DNA from 3 places in the Arthrobacter sp. CDRTa11 genome. Region 3 is predicted to be linked to each of the others. Evidence: predicted binding sites of a transcription regulator. Region 3 holds the regulator's gene; each other region holds the start of a gene.
The links. Region 3 encodes HrcA, which represses chaperone genes, less so after heat shock. Its sites were predicted from a motif close to TTNGCACTCGNNNNNNNCGAGTGCNAA; they were not measured.
Positions count from the first base shown of each region.

Region 1: F8G81_RS16680 (FmdB family zinc ribbon protein) is a predicted target of HrcA. The motif match lies at 1,703-1,729, and genes of this name have one in related genera.
Region 2: F8G81_RS18525 (Hsp20/alpha crystallin family protein) is a predicted target of HrcA. The motif match lies at 2,334-2,360, and genes of this name have one in related genera.

Region 1 covers NZ_CP044532.1:3,692,676-3,702,634, forward strand. The annotation lists gene F8G81_RS16665 (GNAT family N-acetyltransferase) at 1-18, opposite strand, end outside; gene galU (UTP--glucose-1-phosphate uridylyltransferase GalU) at 24-929, opposite strand; gene F8G81_RS16675 (5-formyltetrahydrofolate cyclo-ligase) at 1,053-1,676, shown strand; gene F8G81_RS16680 (FmdB family zinc ribbon protein) at 1,793-2,053, shown strand; gene F8G81_RS16685 (RcpC/CpaB family pilus assembly protein) at 2,203-2,928, shown strand; gene F8G81_RS16690 (DUF4011 domain-containing protein) at 2,983-7,122, opposite strand; gene guaA (glutamine-hydrolyzing GMP synthase) at 7,250-8,839, opposite strand; gene F8G81_RS16700 (DUF3817 domain-containing protein) at 8,984-9,535, opposite strand; gene F8G81_RS16705 (SURF1 family protein) at 9,532-9,959, opposite strand, start outside.
Region 2 covers NZ_CP044532.1:4,071,872-4,081,830, forward strand. The annotation lists gene F8G81_RS18515 (histidine phosphatase family protein) at 1-624, shown strand, start outside; gene F8G81_RS18520 (ADP-dependent NAD(P)H-hydrate dehydratase) at 608-1,561, shown strand; gene F8G81_RS18525 (Hsp20/alpha crystallin family protein) at 1,840-2,262, opposite strand; gene F8G81_RS18530 (CBS domain-containing protein) at 2,498-2,914, shown strand; gene F8G81_RS18535 (S9 family peptidase) at 3,333-5,585, shown strand; gene F8G81_RS18540 (peptidoglycan-binding protein) at 5,715-6,401, shown strand; gene F8G81_RS18545 (hypothetical protein) at 6,408-8,831, shown strand; gene F8G81_RS18550 (SRPBCC family protein) at 8,865-9,332, opposite strand; gene F8G81_RS18555 (ROK family transcriptional regulator) at 9,586-9,959, shown strand, end outside.
Region 3 covers NZ_CP044532.1:2,996,238-3,005,742, reverse strand. The annotation lists gene lepA (translation elongation factor 4) at 1-1,302, shown strand, start outside; gene hemW (radical SAM family heme chaperone HemW) at 1,339-2,568, shown strand; gene F8G81_RS13480 (DUF4870 domain-containing protein) at 2,591-3,010, opposite strand; gene F8G81_RS13475 (DUF3097 domain-containing protein) at 3,149-3,994, opposite strand; gene hrcA (heat-inducible transcriptional repressor HrcA) at 4,138-5,151, shown strand; gene dnaJ (molecular chaperone DnaJ) at 5,233-6,360, shown strand; gene F8G81_RS13460 (16S rRNA (uracil(1498)-N(3))-methyltransferase) at 6,363-7,145, shown strand; gene F8G81_RS13455 (GerMN domain-containing protein) at 7,196-8,080, opposite strand; gene F8G81_RS13450 (PhoH family protein) at 8,525-9,505, shown strand, end outside.

The DNA of each region.
Region 1 (9,959 bases), 700 kb from region 3:
GATTGGACCGGCGCGCATGGGCTTTACTTGGAAAGACCGGCGGTGAAGCCCGGCAGCCATTCCCGCAAGCCGGGACCCAGGTCATCGCTGTCGATGGCCAGCTGGACGCAGGCCTTGAGGTAGCTGAGCTTGTCACCGGTGTCGTAGCGCCGCCCGCGGAAGACAACTCCATAAACGCCGTCGCCGGCGCCGTCTCCGGCCGCCAGATCCTGCAGCGCATCCGTGAGCTGGATTTCGCCGCCGCGGCCCGGGCCGGTGCGCTCCAGCACGTCAAAGACCGACGGGTGAAGCACGTACCGCCCGATCACTGCAAGATTGGAGGGTGCCTCATCGATATCAGGCTTCTCCACCAGTTTTTTGATCCGGACGTAGCTCTCGCCCTCGATCTCCTCGACGTCGGCGCAGCCGTAGGCGCTGATCTGATCTGGTTCTACCTCGATCAGGGCTACTACCGAGCCTCCAGTCTTAGCCTGAACCTCGATCATGGTGCTGAGCAGTTCGTCCCGGGCATCGATCAGATCGTCCCCGAGGAGCACGGCAAATGGCTCGTTGCCTACGTGCTGCCTTGCACGCAGGACCGCGTGGCCCAGGCCGTTAGGATCGCCCTGCCTCACATAGTGGATGTCGCCCAGGTTGCTGGCGGCCTGGATGGACTCAAGCTTGGCGGTGTCGCCTTTGGCCGCCAACGTGGCTTCCAGGGCCGGGACGCGGTCAAAGTGGTCTTCCAGCGCCCGCTTGTTGCGGCCGGTGATCATCAGCACGTCGTTAAGGCCAACCTTGACGGCTTCCTCAACCACGTACTGGATGGCGGGCTTATCCACCACTGGAAGCATTTCCTTCGGCATGGCCTTCGTGGCAGGCAGGAACCTGGTGCCGAGTCCCGCAGCGGGAATAACGGCCTTGCGTACTGTCTGATGAGTGGTAGTCACTGGACTAATCTAACGGAGGGGCCAATCATTCAGTAATTGTCAGAGCTCCGGCGAGGGGTGCCGGCCCCACGTAGGCAGGGGCCTGGTAAGGGTATTCGGAGCGGGCCGGACAGAGGAGCAGCAGTGCCTGGAGACAGCAAAGAAGCAAAGGAAATGATCCGTGCACGTCACCGCCAGAGGCGGGCCCGCATGGCGTCCGATGAGCGTGAAGAGGCAGGCGCCCGCCTGGCCGTCAACGGCCTCGAATGGGCTCAAAGAATGGCGGCGGGGAAGGCATCGACGTTTTGCGTGTACCTGGGGGTTGGCTCCGAACCGCCCACCGTGCCCCTCATTACCGCCCTCCACGGGCAGGGCCACAAGGTCCTGCTCCCCGTCTGTGAACCTGACCGACACCTGAGCTGGGTGTACTGGACTCCGGCGGTGGAATTCGTGCGGAGCCGGTATGCCCCCATCCTGGAACCCGACGGCGTCCGGCATGGCCTTGACGTCGTGGCCGGCGTGACGGCCCTCGTCATTCCAGCCACAGCCCTGGACATGAGCGGAAACAGGATTGGCCAAGGCGGCGGTTACTACGATGTCTTCCTGGCCTCCCTTGCCACCAGAGTTCCGCAAATGCCACTGGCGGCCATGATTTACGACGAGGAACTGCTCCCGGCCGGCTCCATTCCCAGTGAGGAGTTCGACAGGAAAGTGCCGGCAGCTTTAATGCCATCCGGGCTGGTCAGACTGGCCGACGCAGCATCCTGAGCGGCCCAGCGGCGGGGATGATAGAATTAGCACTCAGGCCCTGCGACTGCTAATGAACGGCTCGTTCCGGACATGCAGCACGGGACCTCTCGTTTTGCCCAAGAGGAGGAGCACCAGTGCCAACGTATGCCTACGCCTGCAAGGATTGCGGCCACGCCTTTGACATTGTCCAGTCATTCACGGACAGCACTCTGACGTCCTGCCCTGAATGCCAGGGGACCCTGCGCAAGAAATTCAACAGCGTGGGCGTGGTTTTCAAGGGCTCCGGTTTCTACCGGACGGATTCCCGGGATGCCAAGGGCAACTCGGTTGCGGCGGCTCCTGCCACCCCGGCTCCTGCCGCCCCGGCGCCTGCTCCCGCAGCCGCAGCCAGCTAAACCACCAGGCTTTCTAGCGCCTGTTGATCTCCTCAGGACTGCCGGCGCGTGCATCGTCAGGCGATAGCCTTCGACGCCGTCACCCCGGTTGTCCACATAAGCGGCGCTCCCCCTGTCGTGGCTGGGCCTGCCAAACGTAGCGTGGCTGCATGCCCGTTACCCTCCTCCGCTCCCGGCGCACCGTCCAGCCCAGACGCACCAGTCGAGGCCCTCATTCGCCTGCACCCAGGCGTCGGTCGCGCCCCCGGATGGGTTCCTGGCTCAGCCGTAACCGCCGCTTGGCCGTAGCTCTCCTGCTCTGTCTTTCCGCCGGAATCGCCGTTCATCAGCTCACGCCGGCGCCGGCCGATTCCGTCACAGCCCTCGCCGCCGCACGTGATCTCCCTGCAGGCGCGGCATTGACACTGCCTGATCTGGAGGAAGTCCGGATACCGCCACGCCTGGCGATTTCCGGTGCCCCGCAAAAAAGCAGCGATCTTGAAGGCAAACAGTTGGCAGCGCCCCTGCGGAAGGGGCAACTGGTGGCTGACTCCCAGCTTTTGGGTCCCGGCCTGTTGGCCGGAACTCCGCCGGGTTCAGCGGCCGTGCCGCTGAGGATGGCGGATCCGTCGTCCATCCAGCTGGTATCTCCGGGGCAGCTGGTCAATGTGGTGCTGACGGGCGCCAACGGCTACGACCAGCGATCTCCTCCTGAAGTGCTTGCGTCAGCCGTTCCGGTACTTTGGACGTCCGGCCAAGAGGGCAAGACCGGAGAGTGGCTGGGTACAGGGGAGACGGACGGGCTGATCGTGGTGGCAGCAGATCCGGATCAGGCAGCGCGGCTGGCCGGGGCCTCCACCCAGGGAAAACTGTTCTTTGTCCTCGTGGGGGCCTAGCCTGCAACCGACATGCGCGGCCAGCCACCAGCTGCCCCAGAGGGCTGCAGGCGGTTAGCCCCAGTGAGGGGGCTTCTGTTCCTTCAGCCAGGCATCGTGGTCATCATCGGGCTCATCGCCCCAGCGCCGCGGGTCATCTTCGGAAGCCTTATTGGGAAGAACTGCGTCCGTTCCGCTTTTCTCCTCCGGCTGCCCTTCGGCAGGGTTGTCGCTCCTGGCCTGGCCCTTGGCTGGGTTCTCTGTGGTCATGTCTTGTGCCTCCTGGCCCTCCTGGGCTGTGGTCCGGCTGTGGTTGTGGTGGTCTACGTAACCGCGTTTCTGGTCCTCGGCTTCGTCCTGTTGGGGTTCCTGGGCCTGGTTTTCCAGGCTTGCCAGGGTCAGCGGGTCCATATCAGCGTCGAAGAAACCCGCAGACGCCGTGGCCCGTCCGGGCAACACAACGTTCTCAAGGCCCAGGTAGCCGGCAATGCGGTCCGCGCAGGCTGAGGGGTCGGTGAATACTTCAATGGTCCACAAGGGCATGTACCGCCAGCCCAGGCGTTCAAGCAGCTGCGGACGGAGCCTGCTCCGCTCGCGGACGCTCATGGTCCGGTACTGCTCCGTACCATCCGACTCGATGGCCACAGGGCGGGGAATCTCGGCGTCGTCCTGGCCCATGGTGCTGAGCGGGTCCGCCGCAGCAACAACGTCGATAACGCCGTCGTACTGGTGCCAAACGCGCGCTCCTCGGGCGCGCAGCCGGTCCCCCAGGTCAGCCACCAGGGGGTCAGCCCCGAGCGCCTGCTCGCTGGCAGCGGCGCGGGATGCCGGAGTACCCAGGTTGGTGTTGCCCGAAATCTCCCGGTCCAGCAGTTCATAGAGGTCCACGGCGCCGTGGGCCAGGCGCGTATGGTCCAGGTCCTCGGGGCGGAAGCAGGTTAATACGTGCAGGGACCTGCGCGCACGGGACATCGCCAACGCGAATTTTTCCCTGCCGCCCTCAGCGGAGAGTGGACCAAAGTTATGGAGGGCACGGCCATGCGGAGTGCGTCCGAAGCCGGGTGAAAAAATCACGTGGTCCCTGACCAGGCCCTGGGCCCGCTCAAGGTCCACCACGCGGAACGACTCCGGCCCCGCGCTAAAGAATCCGGCCAGCCCTGGATGGTTGGGCAGCTGGAGCCGGATGGATTCACCGATCCTGGCAGCATGGCGAAGGCTGGCGGTTACAACAGCCAGTGAGGTCCGCGGACGTTGCCTGGCATGTTCAAAGACCAGCTGGACCACACGGTTGACTTCCGCCACCACGGATTCCACACCCTCGTGGTCGGCGCTGGGCAGGCCTGTTCCGTCCGGCAGGTATTCAACCAGCAGCGCCCTGTCCAGCCCCGTTGCTGACTGGCCCTCCGGCAGGCGGCGCAGGCCGCCGTCGTAAAAGCTCTTGCTGAGCTGCAGCACCAGGTCCTCATCCACCGCCCGGTAGACAAAGTTCAACCGCCAAACAGGCAGGACGGAGGACAGCGCGGAAAAGGCGCTGTCCACACGCTGGTGTGCTGATTCGCCGACAGCCAGTCGCTCGACGCCAACAGTGAAACTACGGGGGCTGGCTATTTTGGCATCACCAAACGCTATGACCTGTTGGGCACGGGCGATGGAGGGCAGGACTGCCTGCAGCGACGTCGCGTCGGCGTCCAGGATGACCACCGCATCAAAGCGCTTTTCGGCCGGAAGGAGACCCGTCATCAGGTAGGGGCTCACTGACCAGACCGGCACGAGCATGGGGACAAGTTCCGGGGCCTGGGCGGTCAGCGCCGCAAGGGAAACCCTGCCGTCCTTCAACAGGCTCCGGAGGAGATCAGCCTGGCGCGGGTGCTGGCCGATGGCTGCGCGCCACCTCTCGGAAAGGTCCCACCGCAGCCTTGCGGCGCCGCTGGCGATGTGGGCGTTGTCGGCGAGCCGGTACTCTGCCTCCAGCTGCCGCAGGGCGTCGCCGTCGGACATCGCGAGGTAGTCGTCCCCGCTGATCATCGCTTCAAGCGCGGACTGCCACCAGGCCAGCTCGAGTTCGGCGGCCACCGAATCCGCAGGGACTTCCCGCTCCGCGAGGTCAGCGAGGAGTTCCCCCAACCCGTGCTCGCGCATGTTTTCCACGAGCAAGGTGCGTTCAGGCAGGGTTTTGAGTGTGTGGGTGTCCGCGACCAGCCGCTCGAGGCGTTCCATCAGTTCCGGATAGGGCGAAGTGGCCAGGGACCCGCCGGCTTCGGTGTACCGCAGGGCCTCCCCCAGCTGTGTGAGCTCCCGGTCCAGAGACCGGTACATCACGTTCATCTCCGCGAGGCCGGAGGGTACGGCGGGGTGGCGCTGGGTGGTTGCGTAGCCGGACCACAGGGCCCGCTGCTCCTGGACAAGCACCAGCGAACTGTGCAGATCGGCAATATGCACACCGGGGCGTACATACTCCTTGGCCACACGGCGGAGGCGCGACCGTTGCATGGAGGCCATGTCGATGTTCCGCTCGCGGCGCCAGGCGGAGGATGCTGTGGCGGAGATGAGATCGTGCACGGGACGGTCAAAGATGTCGGGTGTGAACTTGTCCAGGCTGCCCCGGACCGCCATCAGCAGTTCAAGCTGCGCCCCCCACTCTTCGAACGACGAACCCAGGCGGATCTCGGCGTGTTCGGCAACGCCGCTCATCCGCTCCCGCAAGAGCGGCAGGTTCTTCGCCACGGAACGGGCCAGCTCCTGGGCCTCTTCGGTCTCCTTGCGCGTCAGCAGCCTTGCCCCGTGCCAGGGGCTGGTGGTGGACGCCCGGCTGAAGCTGCCAAGTTCGGCGGCGCGGCGAAGCCTTCCGGCGAGCTCGTTGCGGTCACGGATGTTGTCCAGCACACTCCGTTTGAGGCGGACAGTAGTGGCCGGGGCAGGCTGGATGGAAGTCAGCGAAGCGAGTGACTGCATGGCCTGGTATGGCGAGCACCCCCAGCGCTTGCGCACGTTATGCAGCGAAGCAACATGATCCGTCAGAGCGTGACGATGTTCAGTCAGCGTCTTATGGAGGTTGCCCAACTGCGGTTCGAGGGATTTTTCGTTCCGGATAATGGCCCGGACCAACTGCGCCTTCAGCTGCTGCGGACTGGCCGCGCCGGAGAGCTGGAACAGAATGGACTCCAGGCCCAGCGATTCAAGCTGGCCCGACACTTCATTCAGGCTGGCCCGGCGGTCCCCGACCACCAGCACCGTTTTGCCCGCATCCACCAGCGCACCGATGGTGTTGATGGCCGTTTGCGTTTGCCCCGTACCAGGGGGGCTGCTCACCACGAGTGATTCACCGGCGCGTGCGGCATCAATGACGTACTGCTGGTCTGAGTCGGCGTCCAGCAGGAGCAGTTCATCGGCAGGATGCCGTTTGTCCACGCTGGGAAAACGTGAGGGGTCCGGCTCCTCAACGTCCACCACTTCGCCGCCGCCGGCGCGCGCCAGGGCAGCCACCAGCGGGTTGCCGTCATTGATCCAGGGGTCATCGAGGTTGCCGGAGAGATCGGCAAAGGTGGACACCAGCAGGTTGTGCTGGGCCTCTGCGCCGTGGATGGGCCTGATCAGCGCGGCCAGCCGGTCCAGGACGGGCTGGGGATCAAACCTGGCCGTGCTGTAGGCCAGCCGGGTCACGGCGTTGACGTCAAAGATAATGCCGTGGATGTTCTTCAGATGCCGGACCAGCGCCGGGTTGATGTGCGCCTGTTCCGTGAGCTGGAGCTCATAGTCGTCTTCGCCCGGACGGACAGTCAACGAAATGGCGGTCAGCATCACGGGGGCCGAAATCCGCTGTGGCTTGCCTCCGACGGCGGACGTCCACACCACGGTTCCTGCGGACAGGTATCCGGCGTCAATGCCGCGGTCATTGGCAAGCTCGAAGATCTTGGAGCGGATGTTCCGCGATGCCCGGGCTGCAATCAGGTATTGCTGGTGGTCACGGATCAGGGTGGAGAGGCGTGTCCTGCGGCCGGCCATGAGCTGGGCCAGGCCGGAAGGGTGAGCGTGGGTCAGGTCAATGGAGCCTTCCGGGGTCTTGGTGAAACGCAGCATGGTGTCTGCCCCGGTAACGGGTTTGAGCCCGGACAGCCATTTCCTGAGCTCCTCCGAGCCCTCGGGGTGGCCTTGACCAACTGACACTACTGCCTTCTTTTCTGCGTTTGCACGTGACGCCTTGGACCATACCGGCATGCTTTCGAGCGTAGCCGGTAAGAAGGCTTAGTAAGAGACGCAACACTGGATGATGCCAAATTGCGGAGGATTTCGCCCGGATAAGGGAATGGCCGGTCTCCCTGACGAAGACCGGCCACTCATTCCGCTATTCCCATTCAATGGTTCCAGGCGGTTTGCTCGTGACGTCCAGGACCACCCGGTTGACACCCTCCACCTCGTTGGTGATCCGGTTGGAGATCCGGGCCAGGAGATCGTAGGGCAGCCGCGACCAGTCCGCGGTCATGGCGTCTTCCGAGGAAACCGGACGGAGGACGATCGGGTGGCCGTACGTGCGGCCATCGCCCATAACGCCAACGCTGCGGACGTCGGCCAGCAGCACCACCGGCATCTGCCATACGTCGTTGTCCAGGCCGGCGGCGGTGAGTTCGGCACGCGCAATGGCATCCGCTTTGCGCAGCAGGTCCAGGCGTTCCTTGGTGACCTCACCGACGATGCGGATACCGAGGCCGGGGCCCGGGAACGGCTGGCGGCCCACGATTTCCTGGGGCAGTCCCAACTGGGCGCCGACGGCACGGACTTCGTCCTTGAAGAGCGCGCGCAGCGGCTCCACAAGTTCAAACTGCAGGTCCTCGGGAAGCCCGCCCACGTTGTGATGGCTCTTGATGTTGGCAGCGCCTTCGCCGCCCCCGGACTCGACGACGTCCGGGTACAGCGTGCCCTGGACCAGGAACTTGATCTTTTCGCCGTGGGCGGCCGCCTCGGCGATGATGGCCAGCTCGGCCTCCTCGAACGCACGGATGAACTCGCGGCCGATGATCTTGCGCTTCGTCTCCGGATCGCTGACCCCGGCCAGGGCGGCCTGGAACCGCTCCTGCTCGTTGGCGACGTAAAGCTTGACGCCGGTGGCGGCGACGAAGTCGCGCTCAACCTGCTCGGCCTCGCCTTCACGCAGCAGCCCGTGGTCCACGAACACACAGGTCAGCTGATCGCCGACGGCGCGCTGGACAAGTGCTGCCGCGACGGCGGAATCAACGCCGCCGGACAGTCCACAGATGACCTTCGCATCGCCGACCTGCCGGCGGATGCGTTCCACCTGCTCCTCAAGGATGTTGCCGGTGGTCCAGTTCGGTTCCAGCTTGGCGCCCTTGAACAGGAAGTTTTCCAGGACCTGCTGGCCATAGGCGGAGTGCTTCACCTCGGGATGCCACTGCACGCCGTACAGGCACTTCTCTTCGTTGGCGAAGGCGGCCACTTCGGCGCCGGCGGTGGTGGCCAGCACCTCGAAGCCTTCGGGGGCCTCGTGGACGGAGTCGCCATGGCTCATCCACGTGTTCTGGTGCTGCGGCATCCCCTCGAGCACGGAGCGGCCCTCGCCGAGGATGGTGGTCTGGGTGGAGCCGTACTCGCGCAGGCCGGTCTTGTCCACTTTCCCGCCCAGGGCATTGGCCATGGCCTGGAACCCGTAGCAGATCCCGAAGACCGGGATCCCTGCTTCAAAAAGGTCTGCCCCGACGGACGGTGCACCGTCAGCGTAGACACTGGACGGGCCGCCGGAAAGGATGATGGCGGCGGGGTTCTTGGCCAGGAGCTGCTCGGTGCTGTAGGTATGCGGAACCACTTCCGAATACACGTTCGCTTCCCGGACGCGGCGGGCAATCAGCTGCGCGTACTGGGCACCGTAGTCAACAACCAGCACCGGCTTCTGGGAAGTTTGGGATGCAGTGGGAGTAGTCACCGTACTAGCCTACTTTGCGCCGTTGCCTCGCCGCACATTCACGGCTCCGGGTGTGACGGAGTGAACGTCCGACGGCGGCATGTCCGCTCCGCTACACCGCGCCAGTGGCGCCGGGCTACCGGCCTTGGGCGTGCCAGCTCCGGGCTAGTACCGCTGTGGCGCCTGCGGATTGTCCGCGAGTTCCGCCTCGACCTCGGCGTGGAACTTCTTCTCCACGATGAAGGACAGGAACGGAACCACTCCGCCCAGGGCCAGCAGGATGAGCTTGGCGAACGGCCAGCGCATCAGGGACCACAGGCGGAAGTTGGACATCAGGTACACCACGTACATCCAGCCGTGGACGATCAGCACGGTGACGGAAATGTTGACGCCGCCCACCACACCCTTGGGCTCGGCGTCAGCAAAACCGAGGCCAAACGGCTCGCCCGTCACAGCATTCGTTCCGCCGGCGAACAGGTATTGGCCGAACGCGTAGCGTGCAATGAGCTCGGCGCAGAGCAGCAGGAGCATGGCGCCGGTGAGGTACGCCAGCACCTTGTAGAACTTCAGTGCGGAGCGGATCTGAGGTTCGGTACCGCCGAAGCGGCGCTTCCTGCCGGTTTTCCCCGCGGCGCTGCCGTTCTGGCCACTGCTGTTCTGGCCACTGCTGGTTCCTTCGGACGGCTGTGCCTGCCTGGCCGGTTTGGGTTCAATCATGGTTGTACCTTTTGTTGGAGCTGATCAGAAGATGCTGGCGAATGGTGGTGGCCGTCGTCGAATTCGTCTTCGAGATCCCGGCGGTGGTCGTCTTTGACCAAACGCCACCAGATGAAGATGGCGAAGCCGGCAAAGACAACCCATTCCAGGGAGTAGAAGAGGTTGAGCCAGTTGATCTGCTGGGCCGGCGGCTGCGGCCCGATGCGCAGGGGTTTGAGCGGTCCGGCTACCGCAGCCGGACTGACGTCGGAGCCGTTGGAGATTTCCGCCGTCGCGGCTACAAAACCGGGGTAGCTGCTGACGTCCCAGTAGTTAATGAGTTCGGCCACGGATACGGCGGTGGCCCGCCCGGGACCGGGTGCTGTTTCCGGCAGGGGCGCTTCGGAGGGCAGCAGCCGTCCGGTCAGTTCCAGGGTTCCCGACG
Region 2 (9,959 bases), 1.1 Mb from region 3:
GTGACCTTGTCCACTACCGGGCAGGACCAGGCGGTGGCCGTGGGAAAGGCCCTTGCTGCCATCCCGGAAGACCGCCGGCCGGACGCCGTGGTGTCCTCCCCGTATGCCCGCGCGCACCAGACCGCCGAAATCGCCGTGGAGACAGCGGGCTGGCCCGTCCGTGTCCGGGTCGATGAACGGCTGCGGGACCGGGAGCTGGGAATCCTGGACATGCTGACGTGGCAGGGCGTGGAGAGGCGCTTCCCGGAGGAGGCTGAACGGCGGCGCTGGCTGGGCAAGTTCTACTACCGTCCGCCCGGCGGTGAATCCTGGACCGATGTGGCGCTCCGGCTGCGCTCGGTGCTTGACGAGCTGAACGGCCTGGGCATGGGGCACCGCGTGATGGTGGTGTGCCACGACGCCGTGATCCTGATCTTCCGGTACATCCTGGAAGGGATGACGGAGCGGGAAATCCTGGACCTCGCCGCCGGCACCGCCGTTCTGAACGGTTCGATCACCCGGTTTGTCCGCCCCGAAGGGAAAGGGCCGTGGACGCTCGAGGAGTTCAACCAGGCGGACCATCTCAGGGAGCAGGGTGTGGAAGTGACCGAGCACGCCGGGGACGCCAGTGTCCACCCGCAGTGAGGCCCCGGCCGCGCAGGTGACGCCGTCGCTGCTGCGCGACTGGCCACTGCCCTCCGCCGGTGAAGACAAGTATTCGCGCGGTGCCGTGCTGGTGATTGGCGGTGCCCGGAGTACCCCCGGCGCGGCCCTCCTGGCTGGCCGCGCCGCACTCCGGGCCGGGGCGGGAAAGCTCACGCTTGCCGTTGCCGAATCAGTCGCGGTCCAGCTGGCCGTGGCGCTCCCGGAAGCGGGCGTCACGGGGCTTCCGGAGACTGCCGAGGGGTCCATGCGGGCCTCCGGGCTTGAACGCATCGCGCCCGCCCTGGAATCCGCGGACGTGCTTCTGATCGGCCCCGGACTGGACGACGTGGACCTCGCGGTCGAGCTGCTCCGCGCGCTTTTGGGGAACGAGGCAGCGGGCGGTTCCGACGGCGCTTCCGGTTCCGACGGCGGCGCTTCCGGCGGCGGGCGGGGCGCCACCATTGTGCTGGACGCCTACGCCCTGGGTGCCCTGCCCAAAATCAAGTCGGAGCTGACCCCCTGGAGGGGACGGCTAATCCTCACGCCGAACCCCACGGAGGCGGAAATCCTGTTGGGCCGGGACCTGGCGAACCTGGAGGATGACGTGGCGGAGATTGCTGACACGTACCAGGCAGTGGTCAGCTGCCAGGGTTGCATCGCGCGGCCGGCCGGCAGCAAGGCGCCCGAGGACCCGGAGCGTTGGCAGATCACCACCGGGTTCGGCGGGCTGGGAACCTCCGGGAGCGGGGACATCCTGGCAGGGGCTATTGCCGGTCTTCGTGCCCGTGGCGCCACCGACGCCCAGGCAGCCTGCTGGGGCACCCACCTCCATGCCGCGGCGGCGGACCGCCTGGCCAGCAGGATGGGACCCCTCGGATTCCTGGCGCACGAGCTAGCCGACGAACTGCCGGCCCTCATGATGGAGCTCAACACCTAAGCGGGGGGTTCTGTTGGGGCCCCCCTCCCCCCAACTGGGTAGCAGCAAGTGTCGTTTTGCGGCTCCAAAACGACACTTGCTGCTACCTACTTTGAGGGGAAGCTCAGTGGACCTGCGGCGGGCATGGGATGACCCCCGGCACTGCCGGGGGCCACCGTTTCGGAAGGAGCAGTCGCTTCGCTGCCGATGCGCCAAAGGCGCTGTGGCGTGCATCAAATAGCTAGTCGCCCAAGAGGCAGCCAACAATGGCGTCCGAACCTTCCGGCCTTGTGTTGAAACTAGGCGGCAATCTGATGATGTGCCTCCTTCGTTTCAATCTCGATCTTGCGCGGCTTGGCCTTCTCGGTGACAGGAATCCGCAGAGTCAGGACACCGGCGTCGTACGTTGCCTTCACGTTCTCGGCATCCAGGGCCTCACCCAGGACCAGCTGGCGGCTAAAGACGCCGCGCGGCCGCTCCGAGACGATCATTTCGGTGTCCTTCCCCACAGGAGCCGGCCGCTCAGCCTTCACCGTCAGGACGTTCCGTTCCACATCCAGATCAACTGAATCCGCATTTACACCGGGCAGATCAAAGGCCACCACAAATTCCTGGTCCTCCCGCCACGCGTCCACAGGCATCGCAGCCGGACGCGCCGCCGTGCCGAGGACCTGCTGGGCCAGCCTGTCCAGCTCACGGAACGGATCGGTTCGCATCAACATGGCTTCCCTCCTCGAAAGAGACGTCCAACACTTTTCCTACCAGCTGATCTATATCAGCTGATATAGATTTTTTAGCACTGGCGGCAGCAGGATGCAAGCGGTTTGGAACGGAAAATTTAGCCGAACGCGGTTAGGGGTCTTGGCTAATGCTAAGCATGCTTAGGATAATTAACGTGTCGGCATTTAGGGGAAGCAGGCGGCCGCTGTACCGCCTTCGATGATTGGGAGAATCACAATGTCCATCAAGGCACGCGACATCATGAGCGGCGGCGTGGAATGCGTCGGTGAGAACGAAACGCTGGAGCAGGCAGCGCGGAAAATGAAGGACCTCGACGTCGGCTCGCTGCCGATCTGCGGTGAGGACAATAGGCTAAAGGGGATGATCACGGACCGCGACATTGTGATTAAATGCCTCGCCGACGGCGGTGATCCCCGCACTGCCACGGCCGGCCAGTTCGGCCAAGGCAAGCCCGTGACCATCGGTGCGGACGACTCCATCGAAGAAGCCATCCGCACCATGCAGGAGCACCAGGTCCGCCGCCTGCCCGTGATCGATGGCCACGACCTGGTGGGCATCCTGAGCCAGGGTGACATCGCGCGCAACTACCCGGAGGACCGGGTGGGCGAACTGGTGGAGTTTATTTCGTACTGACCGGCCGGTTGGCGGTCAGCTCTATCAGCGTCCTAGCTGCGGGTCGGGTCCGGCCGCAGTGGTTCCGGCCCCGGATCCGGAACCGGCAATGGGCCGGGAGGTTCCGGCGTCGGAACCGGGCTGGGCCGCGCAGGGCCGGGATGGCCCGGTGAGGTGGGGTCGGGGCTGAAAGGATCCGGGCCCGGTTCCGGCGGGAACGGCTCGGGTTCGTGCACTGGCGGGATGGTCATAGGATTCCCCTCTCAGGCTGGGCGGATGTTCTCTCGCGTGATCAGGATACGCCTGCGCCCATTTCGGAACTAGGCTCACACCTTCCCCAAGAGCCCGTTGGTGAGGGAGAGCGTCTGGGAAGTGGGGGTGAGCTCCCCCGGTAGCGAACGCCGCCCCGATTGTCTGCACGGGTCTATATATTGAGGGGATGACCCAGACTCCGCTGCAGGATTCCGCCAACGCGTCCGCTGCCACTGTTTCCGCCGATTCTGCCCGGCCGCCCGTCGCCAAGAGGGTCCCGGGCGAGCGCACCCACCACGGCGAGACATTCGTGGACAACTATGAATGGCTGCGGGAGAAGGAGTCCCCGGAGGTAGTGGAGCACCTCAGGGCAGAAAATGCGTACCAGGAGGCCGTCACAGCCCACCAGGAACCGTTGCGCGAGGCCATTTTCCAGGAGATCAAGGGCCGCACTCAGGAAACTGACTTGTCTGTCCCCAGCCGAAAGGACGGCTGGTGGTACTTCAGCCGTTCCGCCGAAGGTAAGGAGTACGGAATCCAGTGCCGCGTCCGCGCCCAGGACACCGGAAACCCCGTGGCTGACTGGACTCCGCCGGCAGTGGAGGCCGGCGTCGAGATCCCTGGCGAGGAAGTGCTGCTGGACGGGAACGTTGAGGCGGAAGGCAAGCCATTCTTCTCCGTGGGCGGTTCCGCCGTCACCATAGACGGCAACCTGTACGCGTACGCCGTGGACAACGCCGGCGATGAACGCTTCACGCTCCGGATCAAGGACCTCCGCACCGGGGAGCTGCTGCCGGACGTCATCGAGAACATCTTCTACGGCGTCTCCTTCTCCCCTGACGGCACTCGCATTTTCTACACGGTGGTGGACGATTCGTGGCGGCCGTACCAGGTCAAGTCCCACGTCCTGGGCACGCCCGTCGCCGACGACGTGGTGATTTACCAGGAGGACGACGTCGCCATGTGGCTGGGCTTTGAGCTCTCCGGTGACCGGCGCCACCTGGTCCTGGGCATCGGCTGCTCCGAATACAGCGAGACCCGCCTGATGCGGTTCGACGACCCCGACGGCGCCCTCACCACGGTGATTTCGCGGGACCAGCGTGTCCTTTACGAGGCCGAGCCTTTCCTGCTGACCGGCCCCGACGGCGAAAAATCCGAACGGATCCTGCTGACCCACAACCGGGGTGCCATCAACTCCATGGTGTCCCTGGTGGACCCGGCCGAACTCAGCAAGCCGCTGGCGGAGCAGCACTGGGACACCGTCGTCGGGCATTCCGATGATGTCCGCGTGAACGGCGCGGGCGTCACGTCCACGCATGTAGTGGTGTCTATCCGGAAGGACACCATCGAGCGTGTTCAGGTGCTGGGCCTGAACGGCCTGGGAACTGCCGCGCAGGAGGCCCCGGTGGAGCCGGCGTTCGACGAGGAGCTCTACACCGCAGGCGTTGGCGGCTCCGACTACCAGGCCCCGGTGATCCGGCTCGGCTACACCTCCTACTTCACGCCGTCGCGCGTGTACGACTTTGTGCTGCCCACGCCGGAAAAGCCTGCTGGCGAACTGCTGCTGCGCAAGGAAAGCCCTGTGCTGGGCGGCTACGACGGCAACGACTACGTGGCCAGCCGGGAATGGGCTGAAGCCCAGGACGGCACCAGGATCCCGCTGTCAGTACTGCGGCATAAGGCGGTCAAACAGGATTCGACGGCGGCGGGCCTGGTGTACGGCTACGGCTCCTACGAGCTGAGCATGGACCCCGGCTTCGGGATCGCCAGGCTGTCGCTGCTGGACCGCGGGGTGGTGTTTGTCATCGCCCACATCCGCGGCGGCGGCGAGCTGGGGCGGCACTGGTATGAGGACGGCAAGAAGCTCAGCAAAAAGAACACGTTCACCGATTTTGTGGCGGCCACTGACTGGCTGGCCGGCTCAGGCTGGGTGGACCCGGCCAGGATTGCCGCCATGGGAGGCTCCGCCGGCGGACTGCTGGTGGGAGCCGTGGCCAATCTGGCTCCGGAAAAGTACGCCGCCGTGCTGGCACAGGTCCCTTTCGTGGATCCGCTCACCACCATCCTGGACCCGGACCTTCCGCTGTCCGCACTGGAGTGGGAGGAATGGGGCAACCCCATTACGGACCCGGCGGTTTATGCCTACATGAAGTCCTACTCGCCCTATGAGAATGTCCGCGACGCGGCCTACCCCAAGATGGCCGCGGTGACGTCCTTCAACGACACCCGGGTGCTTTATGTGGAGCCGGCCAAATGGGTCCAGGAACTGCGCAACAAAACCACCGGGAACCAGCCCGTCCTGATGAAGATCGAGATGGATGGCGGCCACGGCGGAGCCTCCGGCCGTTACGTCCAGTGGCGCGAACGTGCCTGGGACTACGCGTTCATCGCCGATTCCCTGGGCGCCACCGAACTGCTGCCGGGAGCGGGCCTGAAGTAACGCACCACGCCCGGGTTAGGCGCCGTCACAGGGAATTCCCAAAAAAGCTAATCATGCTTACTATTGTCTGGCGCTGGGCTGCCCGCTGGGGGCAGGCCAACCCGCGCTTGAACTGGAGGTTGCGTGAGCATGGAGCAGGAAAAGCGTCCCCTGACTAACGAAGAACTGATGGCGGAGCAGACCACCGCGCTTCCGGACAAGGAAGTTGCCTCGGTCCTGGACCTGAATGCTGATCTGGATCTGGGCATCGATGCGGCCGCGCCAATCGATCTGGCCGTGGCGGCAAACGCGAACGTGGCGGCACCCATCGACGCCGCGGCCTCCGCCAACATTCTGTCCTTCGGTTCCGAGGCCCAGGCCCTGGCAGACCAGGGCGTGATCATCGAGCAGGGCATTGTGGCGGATGCGACGGCGGCGTCCACGCAGGACAGCACCATCAGCCAGGGCAACGACACAGTAGACAGTGGCGAACCCGCGGCCGGAACCGAGGGGAGCCTCCTGCCCGACGGAACGGCGCCTGATGCAACACTGCCGGACGTCGGCGCGCTGCCGGTTGATCCCGCAGCCGCACTGGACGGGGACCTGCTGAACGTCAACGTTGACGTCGCTGCCGACGCTGACATCGCGGCGCCCATCAACGGCGCGGTGGCTGCCAATGCGAATGTTGCAGCCCCCATCGACGCCGCAGTCGCGGCGAACATCGGCTCCATCGGAAGCCAGGCCTTCGCCGTTGCCGAGCAGGACGCGATGATTTCCCAGCACATCGAGGGTGAGGCTACAGCCACGGCCGACCAGCAGTCCGATCTCGAACAGTAAGCACAGATGACTACCGCGAACGGCGGGCCGAGCTCCCAGGCAGGCCCGCCGTCGTCCGCTGTGGGCGTTGACGGCAGCCAGCCGCAGGTGCCCCTCCGCGCTGATGGGATTCAGCTCATCGGCCGGTCGCAGGGTTCCGGTTACCGCGAGGCTCCTTCGCTGGTCCGCCGCGCTGACGGTCAGACCCTTCAGCTGACCCCGCTTCTCTACGCCGTGCTGGAGGCGGCCGACGGGAGCCGTGGGGTTGAGGAGATTGCAGATCATGCAAGCGCCGTCTCCGGCAGGCTGGTCAGCGGGGACAACGTACGCACGCTCATCGATTCCCAGCTGCTTCCGATGGGCATGCTCCGGCTTGCGGACGGTTCCCAGCCCGAGGTGAAGAAATCCGATCCGCTGCTGGCGATGCGCTTCCGCTACACAGTGACGGATCCCGAACGGACGCGAAGGATCACGGCACCGTTCGCGGCCCTGTTCAACCCGCTGATCGTGGTGGCGGTCACCGCCGCGTTCCTGGCCGCCTGCTGGTGGGTCCTGATGGAGAAGGGCCTGGGCTCTGCCACGCACGAGGCGTTCGAGAACCCGGCCCTGCTCCTGCTGATCTTTCTGATCACGCTGCTCTCCGCGGGATTCCACGAGTTCGGGCACGCTGCAGGAGCACGGAAGGGCGGGGCGACCCCCGGCGCGATGGGCGTGGGCCTCTACCTGATCTGGCCGGCGTTCTACACGGACGTCACCGATTCCTATCGCCTGGGCAAAGCAGGCAGGCTCCGCACCGATGTGGGCGGCCTGTACTTCAACGCCATCATTGCGGTAGCCATCATGGGCATCTGGATGGCGACAGGCTTTGACGCCCTCCTGCTGGTGGTGGTCACCCAGATACTGCAGATGGTCCGGCAACTGTTGCCCCTGGTCCGCTTTGACGGCTATCACATCCTGGCCGACGCCACAGGCGTGCCGGATCTCTTCCAGCGCATCGGGCCCACACTCCTGGGACTCCTGCCGTGGCGGAGGGGCAATAATGAAGCCGGGGTTCTCAAGCCGTGGGTACGTGCCGTGGTGACCCTCTGGGTTCTGGTCACCGTGCCCCTGCTGCTGGTCACCATGACGCTGATGGTGATCTCACTGCCCCGGCTGATGGGAACAGCGTGGGCCAGTGCCGCCAAGCAGCAGTCCCTGCTGGCCGAAAGCCTGTCCGCGGGCGACCTGCCCGGTGCCGCCGTGCGCGCGCTGGCGATTGCCGCCGTCGCCCTTCCCATGGCGGGCATCGTGTACATCCTGCTGCGGGTCCTGAAGCAGCTGACAACCGTTACGTGGCGGAAGACGCGGGGCAACGTCCTGCGGCGCGGCGCCGCGATGGCGGCCATTGCCGCCATGCTTGCCGGCCTTGCCTGGGCGTGGTGGCCCGACGGCGGGACGTACCGCCCGGTCCAGCCGTATGAACGCGGAACGCTGGCAGACGTCACCACATCGGTGTTTCCGCAGTCCGGCGGCATCCTCGGGGAAGGCCAGTCCGGCAGCACGGTTGCCCTTTGGCCTGCCGGAACAGCAATGCCCACCCGCGAGCAGCCCCAGCTGAGCATGGTGCTGATACCCACGGGCAGTGCCACCACTGAGGCCGGTGCTCCCTCCGGGCTGACCTCATCAGAAGGCGGCCCCGCGCCGTCCTGGGTCTTTCCCTTCGACCGGCCCGAGGGTCCTCAACCGGACGGCAACCAGGCGCTGGCGGTAACCACGAGGGACGGCTCGGTTACCTACAGCGTGGCCTTTGCCCTGGTCTGGGCCGACGACGGGGAGCCCGTTGACGCCAGGAACGAGGCCTATGCGTTTGCCAGCTGCGCAGGCTGCGCCGCCGTGGCCGTGGGATTCCAGGTAGTGCTCATTTTGGGCCAGGCGGATGTGGTTGTTCCGGAGAACCTGTCAGCCGCAGCAAACTACAACTGCTTCGAATGCCTCACCTACGCGCTGGCCAGCCAGCTGGTCATCACCCTGGACGGACCGTTGAGTGATGCCGGCCAAGCCAGGCTGGCGGCACTCTGGGCAGAGATCGCTGAGTACGGCCGGAACATCCGCAGCGTTCCGCTCTCCGACATCCAGTCCCGGCTTGCCGCGTACAAAGAGCAGATTGTTGCCATTGTCCAGGCAGATCCCAGTGCCGCCAGGTCCGGAACGTCCACGTCCATGGGGACTGCCAGCCCGGGGCCAAACGGCGGCGCCTTGCCTTCCGGCTCCACCGGCCCAGCAACAGCGCCCGCGCCCGCGGGAACAGCGCCCACAGGAACGGCGCCCGCCACCGGCCTGCCCAGCCAGCCTGCGCCGACAGCCGGTTCCACCACGGTTCCGGCCACCCCTGCGCCCGCGGAGACGGCCGTGCCGGGATCCCAAGCAACTAGCCCAGTGGCTGAACCGCTTCCCAGCACGCCCCCGGGCTAGGTGCGGCAGGCGTCGGTTGTGAGACAGGTGAGCTCAACCGGCGTCCCGTCCGTACTCGGGGTGCTCCGCCAGCAGCTCGGCCAGGGTTTCAAGGTTGGCGCGGACCGTCCGGGCCTGTGCCTTCTCCACGAGGGGGTCCGCCAGCTTCCCGAAGATCCCGCCGAGCCCGGAATCCGCATCAATCCGGAAGGTCAGGCGGGTACCGTCGCCCTCCGGTTCCAGGGAGTTGGTGATGGTGAAATTCATCTTCCCTTCAATGGAGCGGGCCACCGTCTTCCGCGGCGGATCGAAGTCGATGTTTTCGGCCACCCAGTCGAAATGCCGACCCATGACCTTGCTGGTGCCCCGTACCCTGGTGCCTGGCCCCGGCGGACCCTCAGTGATCTGTTCGGTCCGAATCACCGAGGAATCCCAGACCGGGATGTTCTCGCTCCTGACCAGGAAATCAAAAACCTCCTGCGGCGGGCGGGCGATGAAGACACTCTCTTCTATGACGGGCATGGCGGCACTCCCTCTGACAGCCAGTTGCCGGCCCGGCTTGGCCGGCAGTAGCGTCATTTTGGCCCCCGTCCCGTGGGCAGTCAATGACTTCCGGAGCCAGCCGGGTCAGCACAATCAGCGCCCTGGCCAGGGACAACCAGACCACGTTGTCCGCCCACGTCGCCAACACGGGCTGAACGCATCCAGTTGCAGCCGGTTTGCCGCATGCGCTGCACCGTGTACATCAAAAGATGCCGCCTGCTATGTTCATTTAATGAATAAACTTGTCAACCAGAATGTCCTTCTGAAACCGGGATCCCAGACCGCATTGCGCAGCGCCAACCAGCAGCGCATCGTGGACGTACTCCAGGCCTCGGGGCAACTGTCCCAAGCCCAGCTGGCGCGAGAAACAGGCTTGGCGCCGGCAACAGTATCGAATATTGTTCGTGAACTCGTAGCAAAGAAGGTCCTGGCGACCACCAGCGCCGGCGGCGGCAAACGGCACGCTGTGCAGCTGGCCCAAAACGCCGGACTGGTGGCTGGAATCGATTACGGACACCGTCACCTGACCGTCGCAATCGCCGACATGGGGCACAACATCCTGTCCGAGCGGCGTGTGGAACTTGGCCCGGGGATCTCGGCAGACGA
Region 3 (9,505 bases):
GCGCTGCTGGACAAGATCGTCCGCGACCTGCCGGCCCCGCAGGGCGATGCCAACGCCCCTGCCCGCGCCATGATTTTCGACTCCGTTTATGACACCTACCGCGGCGTGGTCACTTACGTGCGGGTGGTGGACGGCATGCTGCACCCGCGCGAGAAGATCCAGATGATGTCCACCCGGGCCACGCACGAACTCCTCGAAATCGGTGTGAGCTCCCCGGAGCCCACCCCCTCTAAAGGCCTGGGCGTCGGCGAAGTGGGGTACCTCATCACCGGGGTAAAGGACGTCCGCCTGTCCAAGGTCGGCGACACCGTTACCAACATGGCCAAGCCCGCCTCCGATTCGCTTGCCGGCTACGCGGACGCCAAGCCGATGGTCTTCTCGGGTCTCTACCCGCTGGACGGCACTGACTATCCTGTGCTGCGCGATGCACTGGAGAAGCTGATGCTCAACGACGCCGCGCTGGTGTACGAGCCCGAGACGTCGGCGGCACTGGGCTTCGGGTTCCGGGTGGGCTTCTTGGGCCTGCTGCACCTGGAAATCACGCGTGAGCGCCTGGAACGTGAATATAACCTGGACCTGATTTCCACGGCCCCCAACGTGGAATACGAGGTGACCCTGGAGGACAAGAAGGTAGTCCACGTCACCAACCCCAGTGAATACCCCACGGGCAAAGTGGCGGAGGTCCGCGAACCTATGGTTTCGGCCACCATCCTTGCGCCCAACGAGTTCGTCGGCGCCATCATGGAGCTGTGCCAGAGCCGGCGCGGCGTGATGGGCGGCATGGATTACCTCTCCGAGGACAGGGTGGAAATCCGGTACCGCCTGCCGCTGGCCGAAATCGTCTTCGACTTCTTCGACATCCTTAAATCCAAGACCCGCGGCTACGGTTCGCTGGACTGGAAGGCCGACGGCGACCAGGTGGCTGACCTGGTCAAGGTGGACATCATGCTCCAGGGCGAGCAGGTGGATGCCTTCTCTGCCATCACCCACCGGGACAAGGCCTACGCCTACGGCGTCATGATGACCACCAAGCTGCGTGAGCTCATCCCGCGGCAGCAGTTTGAGGTCCCCATCCAGGCGGCTATCGGGTCCAGGATCATTGCCCGCGAAAGCATCCGGGCCATCCGCAAGGACGTCCTGGCCAAGTGCTATGGCGGTGACATTTCCCGTAAGCGCAAACTGCTGGAAAAGCAGAAGGAAGGCAAGAAGCGCATGAAGATGGTGGGCCGCGTGGAAGTGCCACAGGAGGCCTTCATCGCCGCCCTGACCACAGACGAGTCCAAGGACAAGGCCAAGAAGTAGTGATGCCCGTGGCCGGAAACACCGGAGGCCGCACGAATGCCTAGCGTTCTTCCCCTTGGCGACCCGGCGCCGTCGGACGGTCTGCTGCCTGCACAGGCGGTGTACGGTGCGGCGGACCGGGCCTTCGGGCTGTATGTGCACATCCCGTTTTGCGCCGTCCGCTGCGGATACTGCGACTTCAACACGTACACGGCCACTGAACTGGGCGGCGGAGCCTCCCAGGATGCCTACGCCGACACCGCCATCTCGGAGGTGCAGCTGGCAGCACGCGTGCTCCCGCAGTCGGGTCTTCCCGGCCGGACGCTGAGCACCGTCTTCTTTGGCGGCGGCACGCCCACGCTGCTTCCGGCGGAGGACCTTGCCCGTATCCTGCGCGCGGCCATCGGTGAGTGGGGCATAGAACCCGGAGCCGAAGTGACCACCGAAGCGAACCCGGATTCCGTCACCCCGGAGTCGCTCGCCCTGCTGAAGGACGCCGGCTTCACCAGGGTTTCCTTTGGCATGCAGTCAGCGGTTCCGCACGTGCTCAAGGTCCTGGACCGTACCCATACCCCCAGCCGTGTGCCGCAGGTGGTTCAATGGGCGCGGGAGGCCGGGCTGGCTGTCAGCCTGGACCTGATCTATGGGACCCCGGGGGAGTCGCTGGTGGACTGGCGGCACACCCTGCTCACAGCCCTGTCCTACGAGCCGGACCACATCAGCGCCTATGCACTGATTGTGGAAGACGGAACCAAGCTGGCCGCCCAGATCCGCCGCGGTGAAGTTCCAGGGATCGACGACGACGACCACGCCGACAAATACGAACTCGCCGACCAACTGATAGCCGAAGCGGGGCTCAGCTGGTACGAAGTGAGCAACTGGGCACGGACGCCCGGCCAGGCATGCCGGCACAACCTGGCCTACTGGCGCGGCGACGACTGGTGGGGCATCGGCCCGGGAGCCCATTCGCATGTGGGCGGTGTGCGCTGGTGGAACGTCAAACACCCCACCGCCTACGCCGGACGGCTCGCCCAGGGACTCTCACCGGCGGCCGGCCGGGAAACGCTCGACGACGCCACCCGGGATCTGGAACGGATCATGCTGGGGGCGCGGCTTGAATCCGGAGTCAGCATCGGTTCGCTGGGGGAGTCGGGCAGGAAAGCAGTGGCCGGACTCATCGCAGACAGCCTGGTGGATCCCGTGGCGGCATTCCGGGGGCAGCTGGTGCTAACCCTGAAGGGCCGCCTGCTCGCCGACGCAGTGGTCCGCAGGATCCTTCCCGACTAGCGCGGGGTTCAGCGCGCGTCCCCTATTTGATCCAGCGCAGGTTGTACTGGTAACGGTGCGGCTGGCCGCGGTTCACGTGGATACCGGCCGCCACGGAGTAGCAGGTCAGGGCGATCCAGATCAGGGTGGCGATGACGGCAAAAATGTTGCCCACCAGGGGGAGGAAAACAAGGATGTTGGCCACCACAGCTGCGATGGTGGGAGGCAGGCTGAAGTTAAGCGCCTCCTTGGACTCCTGTGCGGTGAACGGCCCCCGGTCCCGGAAGATGAGGTAAATCAGCAGGGACGGGACGCATCCCAGGATCCCGCCGAAGTGGGCCAATGTGGCCCATTGGCGGTCTTCGCTCGCCGTGAGCGGCAGCGCATTTGCGGGAACGCCATGGTACTCGGAACGGCCCTGGCCATCCTGGTTGTCCCTGTGTTCACGTGCGTTTTGTGCCACGGTGTCTTCCTTTGAACGTGCAATGGTGCTTTGTGTGGAACTGCCGGACAGAGGCAAAAACTGCCTCCGCCGTACCAAGAATACTGGGTCGGCGCCGGAAAGGGCGTGTTGGCCGTCCTGGCGCCGGCGGCGTGAAAGCTAGGGCACAGTCAGGAAGTCGATGACTTCCTCCACGCGGCCAAGCAGCGATGCTTCCAGATCCGCATAACTGTGGACAGCACCCAGCAGTTTCTGCCAGCCCAGGCCAATGTCCTCCTTGGTGGAGTGGGGCCAGCCGAAGGCCGCCAGGATTCCTGTCTTCCAGTCCTGCCCGCGCGGAACCACCGGCCATTTGTCGATGCCCAGCACGGCGGGCCGGATGGCCTGCCACACATCCACATAGGGGTGCCCCACGATGAGGACGTTGCCCGCCGCACCCGGTGATCCCATCACCGCATCGGCGATCCTGGACTCCTTGGAGTCCGGCACCAGGTGGTCCACCAGGACCCCCAGCCGCCGGCCTGGCCCGGGACTGAAATCGGCGACAGCCCCTGCAAGATCATCGATTCCGTGCAGAGGTTCGACGACGATGCCCTCCACCCGGAGATCGTCCCCCCAAACCTTTTCCACCAGTTCGGCGTCGTGCTTTCCCTCCACCCAAATCCTGCTCGCCTTGGCCACTTGGGCCCGCTGGCCGGCCACCCTTACCGAACCGGAGGCTGTCCGGCCGCCTGATGCGGCAGCCTGCCGGGGAGCGGGGGGCATAAGCCGGATGGGCCGGCCCTCCAGGAGGAACCCAAAACCCAGGCGGAAGGACCGCGACTTGCCGCGCCGGTCCTCCAGCGCCACAACATGCATACCGCCGGATTTCTCCACGCGTGTGACAGCCCCCACCCAGCCGGACTGGACGTCCTCCAGTACCATGCCGCGTTCCACGGGAATTTCAGGCAGCTGGTTCCTTGCGGGGGCGGCTATCTCCTGCGGTCCCCAGTTCTGGTATTGCATGGATGCACTCCGCCTTGCACTAGATCGTGGCCCGGAATTTCGCCCGGAGCGGTACCAATGCTAACAACGGGGTGAGACATATTAGACTGTTAGCACTTAGGCACGTCGAGTGCTAACCCTGAAACCGTAGATGGAGGTGGAGTGTGAGCGAACCACGCAAACTGGAAGTACTGCGTGCCATCGTTGAGGACTATGTGCACTCCCGGGAGCCCGTCGGTTCGAAAGCGCTCGTTGAGCGCCACCATCTGGGCGTGTCCAGCGCCACCATCCGAAACGACATGGCAGCCCTGGAGGACGAGGGGCTGATCACCGCCCCGCACACCAGCGCCGGTCGGATCCCGACGGATAAAGGCTACCGGCTGTTCGTGGACCAGATCTCGGCCGTAAAGCCGTTGTCCCCGGCGGAACGGCGTGCCATCCAGTCGCTGCTGGAGGGCTCGGACGATCTTGACGACGTGCTGGACCGCACGGTCAGGCTGTTGTCCCAGCTGACCAACCAGGTAGCGGTGGTGCAGTACCCGCACTTGAGCCGCGCCTCAATCCGCCACATCGAATTTGTGCTCCTGGGGCCCCGGAAGGTCCTTGTGGTGCTGATCGCGAACACCGGCAAGGTGGAGCAGCGCGTGATCGACATCGGCCAGGACCTGGGGGATGATGCCATCGCCGGACTCCGCGCCAGGTTCCTTGGCTCACTGTCCGGGACCCCGCTGAGCATGCTGACGCAGTCGCTTCCGGCTGTGGTCTCTGCTGTCAGCCCCGGCCAGCGGCAGGCAGCACAGGCCCTGGCACACGGGCTGGAAAGCCTGGCGCACAACAGCCGTGAAGATCGTATGGTCATGGCTGGCACGGCAAACCTGGCAAGGTCCAACGTGGATTTCCCGCTGAGTATCGGGCCGGTGCTCGAAGCCCTCGAGGAACAGGTGGTGATGCTGCGCCTGCTCAGCGAGATGGCGCAGGACCCCCGCGGCGTTACAGTCAGTATCGGCCGGGAAAATCCCTACGACGGCCTGGCCGAAGCCTCGGTGGTGGCCACCGGGTACGGTCCGGACAGCACGGCAAAGATCGGTGTTCTCGGTCCCACCCGGATGGACTATCCCACCACCATGGCCGCCGTCCGGGCAGTAGCCCGCTATCTTTCACGAATCTTGGGCCCGTGATACCGGGTCCAGAAGGTTCCGGCACGAAGAGCAGTACGGGCAGTACAACTGCAAGCGTTACAACAAGGAAGAGATAAAAACTTGAGCAGCCACTACGACGTCCTGGGAGTCTCGCCGGAAGCCACCGGAGAAGAGATCAAGAAGGCCTACCGGAAGCTTGCCCGCACCCTCCACCCGGACGTGAATCCCGGTGACGATGCGTCCGATCGCTTTAAAGCTGTGACGCACGCCTACGAGGTGCTTTCGGATCCGCAGAAGCGCCGCGTATACGACACCACAGGCAATGAGAACGGCACGGACAACGGGTTCGGTGGCGGTGGGTACGCCGGCCAGGGCTTTGCCTTCCAGGATATTTTCGATACCTTCTTTGGTGCCGGCGGCTCGTCCGGGCCGGCTTCACGCGTGCGCCGGGGACAGGACGCGCTGATCAGCGTCCGCATTGAACTTCGTGACGCCGTCTTTGGGGTTAATAAGAAGCTCGAAGTGGACACGGCCGTCACCTGCCCTACCTGCAACGGTTCGTGCTGCCGCGAGGGAACGCACCCCGAACGCTGCGACATCTGCGGCGGAAGCGGCCAGGTCCAGCGTGCAGTCCGTTCCATCCTTGGCCAGGTCATGACGGCGGCGCCGTGCGGTACCTGCGAAGGATTTGGAACCGTCATCAAGGACCCCTGCAACGAGTGCAGCGGGCAGGGACGCATCCGCAGCCGGCGCTCCCTGACCATCAAGGTACCCGCCGGCGTTGCCACCGGAACCCGCATCCAGCTCTCGGGCCAGGGCGAAGCAGGCCCCGCGGGAGGCCCCGCCGGTGACCTGTACGTCGAAATCCGGGTCAACAATGACGCCACGTATGTCCGCGACGGCGACGACCTGCACGCCACGCTCAACATTCCCATGACGGCGGCCGCACTCGGAACGGAACTCGCGCTCGAAACCTTCGACGGGCTGCAGGAGATCGATGTCAAGGCCGGCACGCAGTCGGGCGAAATTATCACCCTCCGCGGCCTTGGGGTGACGCACCTGCGCGGCTACGGCCGCGGCGACCTGAAAGTGCATCTGCAGGTTGAAACGCCCTCTAAGCTGGACGCGGCCCAGGAAGACCTCCTGCGGCAGCTGGCAAAGTTGCGTGGTGAGCAGTTTACCGAGGGGAAGCTGGCCGCCAGCGGCGGTGTCTTCGCCAAACTTCGGGACCGGCTCGGTAACCTGTAGCGGTGAGCAATCCGGTTTTCTTCAGCGCGGCCGGGTCCTTGGACCAGATGGTGCCCGGCCGCCGATTTGTCCTTGAGGGGCCGGAGGCACGCCACGCGGCGACGGTCAAGCGCCTCGCCCCCGGGGAGTCTGTGGATATCGCTGACGGCGCAGGCAAACGCCTGACGGGGACTGTTATCTCGGCACAGCCGGCCGAACTGACGGTGGAATGCTCGGCTCTTGCCGTCGAGGAACGCCCTGACGTCCGGCTGGTCCTGGTCCAGGCGCTGGCCAAAGGGGACCGCGATGAACTCGCCGCGGAAACGGCAACAGAACTTGGCATCGACGCAGTGATCCCATGGCAGTCCGAACGCTCCATTGTGCGCTGGAAAGGTGAGCGTGCTGCCAAATCCCACGCCAAATGGCAGTCGGTTGTTGCGGCAGCGGCCAAACAGGCCCGGCGGGCCTGGATCCCGGAGGTGCGTGCCGCCGTCGATACCCAGGGCCTGGCCGCCGCTGTAGCGTCAGCGGATTTGGCCGTGATTCTGCATGAGGATGCTGTCCGGCCGCTAAGGTCCGTCCTTGAGGCCTGGCAGGATTCGGCCACCGGCACCGGTCCCCGGGAAGTCCTGCTTATTGTAGGGCCGGAGGGCGGCATCAGCCCCCGGGAAGTAACGCGGCTCTGCGATGTTGGCGCTGTGACGGCGCTCCTGGGACACCATGTGCTTCGTTCCTCCACAGCCGGGCCGGCCGCGGTGGTGCTGGCAAGCGACGTGCTGGGCCGCTGGGCTGCACCCGCTGGCTGAATCCAAACTACGGGCCGGACGGAAAACTATGGGATCGGAACCAGCGGCCTCTAGCGGACACTGAAGCCGCGGGTGTCCACGTTCAGGTCCTGGCGGTTTCCCACGGTATCCAGCTGGGACACCCGCAGCTCATAGTTGCCAGGTGTAAGGGTCAGCGCCAGAGTGAACACGCCTGACTGACCCGGCTCGGCGGCGGCGGTTGTTTCGCCCGTCAGGAACGGAGTCATGTCCCCGTTGTCCTGGACCTCCAGGATCTGCCAGCGGAGCTTGCCGCCGGGAGCTGTGCTGCGTCCAGTGATTTTGACGCTGCCGTCAGGCACGTCCACACCTTCCTGCGGGTCAATGATCCACACAGGCGCCACCATGCCGGCGGTACGGGACATCAATGTCCCAAGCTTGATGTGGTTGAAGGCGAGATAGTCCGTATGACCGTCCACCAGAACCATCACCTGGATCTGCTGGCCCGAGTCGATTAGGCCGGAACTGGCGCCCGCCGCGGTGGCAGTGTAGACCAGCTGCTGAATGGCACGGGCAGCCATGTCGGCGTCCAGATTGCTGTTGAAGGCATCCTCTGAGACGTCGACGGTGATGACGTTCTTGCCGGAGATCGACGTGGCCAACTTCTTCGGGTTCTGCCAGGGAGTGAAGAAATCCGGATCAAGCGGCTTGTCAGACATCATGGAACGCAGTGCACGGGTGACCGGGTTCTCCTGCTCGGGCACATCCCTGAACTCCCTGTACAGGAAAACGTTGTTGTTGCTGCGGCCGATCCAGTAGACCGGCGCCTTACTGGATGACTGCGTGGTTTCCAGCGGGGCACTGGTGGAAGGTGCGCCGGGAGGGAGGCTGCTTTCCGCCCCGATGGTGGGCGAAGCCAGTGTCGGCTCGGGGCCGGGGGCGGCGATGCAGCCCGTGAGGACAAGGACAACAGGCATGAGACCCAGGAGGCCTGCAGAGCGGACCCGTTTCCAGAGTGGTCCCGCGGCAAGGGGCGTCGCTCTTCCCGGCACTGTGATGGCCTGTCCTTTCTGCCTGTGTGGGCCGGTCCCCGGACGGCCTGGATTTCCAGCTTTACGCTGAATTTCCAGCATGGCACAGGCAGCCTTGCCGTTATTGCCGGATGCCGTCTCCGGGCCCAACTGCAACGGGAACGATATGAGGCCGATATGAAGTTGATACCTAATGACGGGAACCGCCTCCCCCTGATGCGCCTTTTTCTGCGGTGGAACGCAGGGCCGCCAATCCGCGGCGGGCTTGTGCTGGCGTAAGATAGGAGGAATCCGGTGACCGTCGGCGGGCGGCAAACGCCCCGCCGTTCGAACCGTCATCCGCAGTGTTTACTCGAAGTGAAGGGGACCTCAGGCCCGCGGGCCGGCACCATGACTGAATCAGCGAACGGAAAGCGCCGGTTGAACACCGGAGAGCGCGCCGCAGGAGAATTCCCGCATACCCTTCCTGGTGTTCGGACGGAGGTGGTTCTCTTTGACAACTCCGATCAAATGGTTCAATCGCTCGGCAGCCACGACGAGGCCTTGCGCTTCATTGAGGAACAGTTCCCGGCCGTTAATTTCCATGTCCGCGGAAATGAGCTCTCCATCAGTGGGCCTGCCACAGACGTTCCCCGGATCATGCGGCTGCTGCATGAAGTGCGCGAACTGGTGGCACGCGGTACCGTAATCAGCCCCGCCGTGCTTCAGCAGCTTGTTGTTTTACTGCGCAGCCAGTCACTGCAAAACCCGGTGGACGTCCTGACCCATGACATCCTTTCCAGCCGCGGCAGAACCATCCGGCCCAAGACGCTGAACCAGAAAAACTACGTTGACGCGATCGACGAAAACACCGTCATTTTCGGGATTGGCCCCGCCGGTACCGGCAAAACCTACCTGGCCATGGCCAAGGCGGTTCAGGCACTGCAGCAGAAGGAAGTCAGCCGCATCATCCTGACCAGGCCTGCCGTCGAGGCGGGTGAACGGCTGGGTTTCCTGCCGGGGACGCTGAGCGACAAAATCGATCCTTACCTGCGCCCGCTCTACGACGCCCTGCACGACATGATGGACCCCGAATCCATTCCGCGCCTGATGGCCGCGGGAACCATCGAGGTGGCGCCGCTGGCCTACATGCGCGGCCGGACACTCAATGATGCGTTCATCATCCTCGACGAGGCGCAGAACACCACGCCGGAACAGATGAAGATGTTCCTGACCCGCCTGGGATTCGGCTCCAAGATGGTGGTCACCGGAGACGTGACGCAGGTTGACCTGCCTTTTGGCACCAGGTCTGGGCTGCGCATCGTTGAAGAGATCCTGCAGGGCATCGAGGATGTTAACTTCTCCGTCCTGGACGCAACGGACGTAGTCCGG